One region of the Streptomyces niveiscabiei genome, then DNA from elsewhere that is predicted to be linked to it. Evidence: predicted binding sites of a transcription regulator. Region 1 holds the regulator's gene; the other holds the start of a gene.
What was found. Region 1 encodes HspR, which represses chaperone genes until heat shock. Its sites were predicted from a motif close to TTGAGNNNNNNNNNCTCAA; they were not measured.
Positions count from the first base shown of each region.

Region 2: lon (endopeptidase La) is a predicted target of HspR. The motif match lies at 1,506-1,524, and genes of this name have one in related genera.

Region 1 is NZ_JARAYJ010000009.1:232,890-235,341, forward strand. It holds gene dnaJ (molecular chaperone DnaJ) at 27-1,202, shown strand; gene PV682_RS15790 (heat shock protein transcriptional repressor HspR) at 1,208-1,654, shown strand; gene PV682_RS15795 (sugar ABC transporter substrate-binding protein) at 1,928-2,452, shown strand, end outside.
Region 2 is NZ_JARAYJ010000033.1:91,374-93,825, reverse strand. It holds gene lon (endopeptidase La) at 1-1,483, opposite strand, end outside; partial or broken gene PV682_RS33865 (DUF4259 domain-containing protein) at 1,654-2,079, shown strand; gene PV682_RS33860 (hypothetical protein) at 2,237-2,452, opposite strand, start outside.

The DNA.
Region 1 (2,452 bases):
GACGAGCGGAAGGGGGTGCGTCGGGGATGAGCACCAAGGACTTCATCGAGAAGGACTTCTACAAGGTCCTCGGCGTCCCCAAGGACGCCACCGAGGCCGAGATCAAGAAGGCGTACCGCAAGCTCGCGCGCGAGTTCCACCCGGACGCCAACAAGGGCAACGCCAAGGCCGAGGAGCGCTTCAAGGAGATCTCCGAGGCGAACGACGTCCTCGGCGACCCCAAGAAGCGCAAGGAGTACGACGAGGCGCGCGCCCTGTTCGGCAGCGGCGGCTTCCGCCCGGGCCCGGGCGCGGGCGGCGGCTCGTTCAACTTCGACCTCGGCGACCTCTTCGGGGGCGGCGCGGGCGGCGGCTCCCAGGGCGGCTTCGGCGGCGGCATCGGGGACGTCTTCGGGGGCCTGTTCAACCGGGGCGGCACGACCGCGGGCCGTACCCAGCCCCGGCGCGGGCAGGACATCGACACCGAGGTGACCCTCAGCTTCACCGAGGCCATCGAGGGGGCGACGGTCCCGCTGCGCATGACCTCCCAGGCCGCCTGCAAGGCGTGCTCGGGCACCGGCGACAAGAACGGCACGCCGCGCGTGTGCCCGACCTGCGTCGGCACCGGGCAGGTCGCGCGCGGCTCGGGCGGCGGCTTCTCGCTCACCGACCCGTGCCCCGACTGCAAGGGGCGCGGCCTGATCGCCGAGCAGCCCTGCGAGGACTGCCACGGCAGCGGCCGGGCCAAGTCCTCGCGCACGATGCAGGTCCGCATCCCCGCGGGGGTGACGGACGGGCAGCGGATCCGGCTGCGCGGCAAGGGCGGCCCGGGCGAGCGGGGCGGCGCCGCCGGCGACCTCTACGTCGTCGTCCACGTCGGAAGTCATCCCGTCTTCGGGCGCAAGGACGACAATCTGACGGTGACCGTGCCGGTCACGTTCGCGGAGGCGGCGCTCGGCGGGGAGATCAAGGTGCCCACCCTGGGCGGGCCCGCGCTCACCCTGAAGCTGCCTCCGGGCACGCCCAACGGGCGCACCATGCGTGCGCGCGGGAAGGGCGCGGTCCGCAAGGACGGCACCCGCGGGGACCTGTTGGTCACCGTCGAGGTGAGTGTCCCGAAGGACGTGACGGGGAAGGCTCGTGACGCACTGGAGGCGTATCGCGAGGCGACCGCGGGCGAGGACCCGCGGGCGGAGCTGTTCGAGGCCGCGAAGGGAGCATGAGAGTGATGGACGGCCGCCGGCGCAACCCGTACGAACTGACCGAGGAGACCCCGGTCTACGTCATCTCGGTGGCGGCCCAGCTCTCCGGTCTGCACCCGCAGACCCTGCGGCAGTACGACCGTCTCGGCCTGGTCTCCCCGGACCGCACGGCCGGGCGGGGCCGCCGCTACTCGGCCCGTGACATCGAACTCCTGCGCACCGTGCAGGCGTTGTCGCAGGACGAGGGCATCAACCTGGCCGGCATCAAGCGGATCATCGAGCTGGAGAACCAGGTCGCCGCGCTCCAGTCCCGGGTCGCGGAGCTGGAGTCGGCGCTGGACGGCGCCGCCGCGGCGATGCAGCAGCGCGAGGCCGCGGTGCACGCGTCGTACCGGCGCGACCTCGTGCCGTACCAGGAGGTGCAGCAGACCAGCGCGTTGGTGGTCTGGCGGCCGAAGAAGCCCAAGGACTGAGATCGGTCATCTGGGGCGAAACGCTGTGAAAGGGCTCGGAGTTCATGACTCCGGGCCCTTTCGGGCTTTTCAAGTGGTGGGTGTGTGAAGGGAGTTGGGGAAGACTGGGAACCCGTCTCCATGTGTTGTCGTTGCTTGAGCGCAGTGTGATGTTGCCATCTCGTTAAGTGATTCTTCTTGACTCTGCGGGAGCGGGCCGCGTTGGCTTTCAGCACCTGGGTCCAAGCAGTCGCCGTACCCATGTCCGGAACGTCACCTGAAGTGAGCCCCCGCATGCGTCGTATCGCCATATCCGTCGTCGCTTCGACGATGACCCTCTCGCTCGCCGGATGCGGGATGCTGAACGCGACGGGGGACACGGCCGATGCGACCCCGACGAAGGGCAACGACCTCACGGTCGGCGTGCTCATGCCGGAGAAGACGAACACCCGGTACGAGCAGTTCGACTACCCGATCATCAAGCAGCGGGTCGCCGAGCTCACGAACAAGCAGGGCAAGACGATCTACGAGAACGCGGCGGCCAAGGCGGCGACGCAGGTCCAGCAGATGGAGAAGATGATCAGCGACAAGGTGGACCTGATCCTCCTCGACGCGGTCGACTCCAAGGGCATCGCCGCCACGGTCGAGAAGGCCAAGGACGCGGGCATCCCGGTCATCGCCTACGACCGGCTCGCCGAGGGGCCCATCGACGCGTACGTCTCCTTCGACAACGAACTCGTCGGGCAGGTGCAGGGGCGCACCCTCGTCGAGACGATCAACAACGCGAGCACCGCCGACAAGATCGTCATGATCAACGGC
Region 2 (2,452 bases), on a different contig from region 1:
TCCGGTCGAGCAGGGCCTCCGGGATGGCCTCCAGGACGTTGGCCGTGGCGAGGAACACCACGTCCGACAGGTCGAGTTCGACCTCCAGGTAGTGGTCGCGGAAGGTGTGGTTCTGCGCGGGGTCGAGGACTTCGAGGAGGGCGGCGGCCGGGTCGCCCCGGAAGTCGGAGCCGACCTTGTCGATCTCGTCGAGCAGGACGACGGGGTTCATCGACCCGGCCTCCTTGATCGCCCGCACGATCCGCCCGGGCAGCGCGCCGACGTACGTACGCCGGTGGCCCCGGATCTCCGCCTCGTCCCGGACGCCGCCGAGGGCGACGCGGACGAACTTGCGGCCCATCGCGTGCGCGACGGACTCACCCAGCGAGGTCTTGCCGACGCCGGGCGGCCCCACGAGGGCCAGTACGGCGCCCCCGCGCCGGCCGCCGATGACGCCCAGGCCCCGGTCGCCACGCCGCTTGCGGACGGCCAGGTACTCGGTGATGCGCTCCTTCACGTCCTCCAGGCCCGCGTGCTCGGCGTCCAGGACCGACTTCGCGCCCTGTATGTCGTACACGTCCTGCGTGCGCTCGTTCCACGGGAGTTCGAGGACCGTGTCCAGCCAGGTGCGGATCCAGGAGCCCTCCGGGGACTGGTCGCTGGACCGCTCCAGCTTGTCGACCTCCTTGAGGGCGGCCTCGCGGACCTTCTCCGGCAGGTCGGCGGCCTCCACGCGGGCGCGGTAGTCGTCCGACTCCTCACCCTCACTCTCGCCGTTCAGCTCGCGCAGCTCCTTGCGGACCGCGTCCAGCTGGCGGCGGAGCAGGAACTCGCGCTGCTGCTTGTCGACGCCCTCCTGGACGTCCTTGGCGATCGTCTCCGCGACGTCCTGCTCCGCGAGGTGGTCGCGCAGCTGCTGGGTCGCCGTCTTGAGGCGGGCGACCGGGTCGGCCGTCTCCAGCAGCTCGATCTTCTGGTCCAGGGTCAGGAACGGGGAGTAACCGGAGTTGTCGGCCAGCGCGGACACGTCGTCGATGGCCTGTACGCGGTCGACGACCTGCCAGGCGCCGCGCTTGCGCAGCCACGCCGTGGCCAGCGCCTTGTACTCCTTGACGAGTTCGGTGACGCTCCCCGGCAGCGGCTCGGGCAGTGTCTCGTCGAGCCGGCTGCCCTCGACCCACAGCGCGGCGCCCGGTCCGGTCGTCCCGGCCCCGATCTTCACCCGCGCGCGTCCGCGGATCAGCGCGCCGGGGTCCCCGTCGGCGAGCCTCCCGACCTGCTCCACGGTCCCGAGCACGCCCGTCCCCGCGTAGTTCCCGTCCACCCGGGGCACCATCAGCACCCTCGGCTTCCCGGGCTCGCTCCGCGCGGCGGCCTGCGCCGCCTCCACCGCGGCCCGCACATCAGCGTCATTCAGATCCAACGGAACCACCATGCCCGGCAGAACGACCTCGCCGTCGAGCGGCAGCACGGGCAGAGTGAGCGTTGAGGACGACGAAGCCATGATCTCCCCTTCGGCAGTCAAGTTGAGCTATGCCGACTCAATGCACATGAGCCACCGAATGTTCCCGACCCCGTGTTCGCCGTGAGCGATCACGGAGATTCCGCAGGCCAGGGGCGTTGTCAGTGCCGGGTGCGAAGGTGGGGACCACCGAGACCGACGGGGAGGCACACATGGGCACCTGGGGAACCGCCCCTTTCGACAACGACAGCGCGGCCGATTTCGGTGGCGCCCTGGACGAGATCCCTGCGGAGAACCGCCCGGCAGCCGTCCGAGAGCGCCTCCTCCTCGCCACCGACGACCGCCCCGACGGCCGCTCCGGCGACCGCGCCGACGCCTACGTGGAGGCTCCCGACGCCGAGCAGGCAGTGGCGGCTGCCGCACTGGTCGCCGCACAGTGCCCCGGCGGCGAGCCCGTCGATCCGGTGTACGGCCCCGAGGAACCCCTTCCCGACCTGACGCCGCTGCGGCCCCTCGCCGTCTAGGCGCTGGAGCGGGTCATGTCCGGGGAGTCCGAACTGGCGGAGCTGTGGGACGAGGCAGGGGGTGAGGAATGGCGCGCGACCGTCGGGCAGCTACGGGAGGTCCTCCGAGGCTGACGCGGGTGGCCCACCGGCACAGCGTCTCCGGTGTCTCCGGCGCCTCCGCGTGCGAAGAGGCCCCGCCGGAAGACCACCGCGGGGCCCGGCCCACTCCGCCCCTCGGGCCCGCGCGGGGAACCCTCGCCGGCCCCGCCCCCGCGCCCGTCCGCCCGTGTCAGTTCCGGCGGAACAAGCAGATCAGTGCCGTCCGGTCCCCGGTGAACGCCTTGCCTTCCGCCGCCGTCATGGTGGACAGGGTCCAGCCCTGTGCCTCGATCGCCTCGATCTGTTCGCCGACGCCCGGCATGAGGCCGGTGGTGCGGGAGGAGGAGCCGGCCTCGATGATCTTGAAGGTGAGGACGCGGCGGCCCTCGGTGTACGCCAGGGCGGC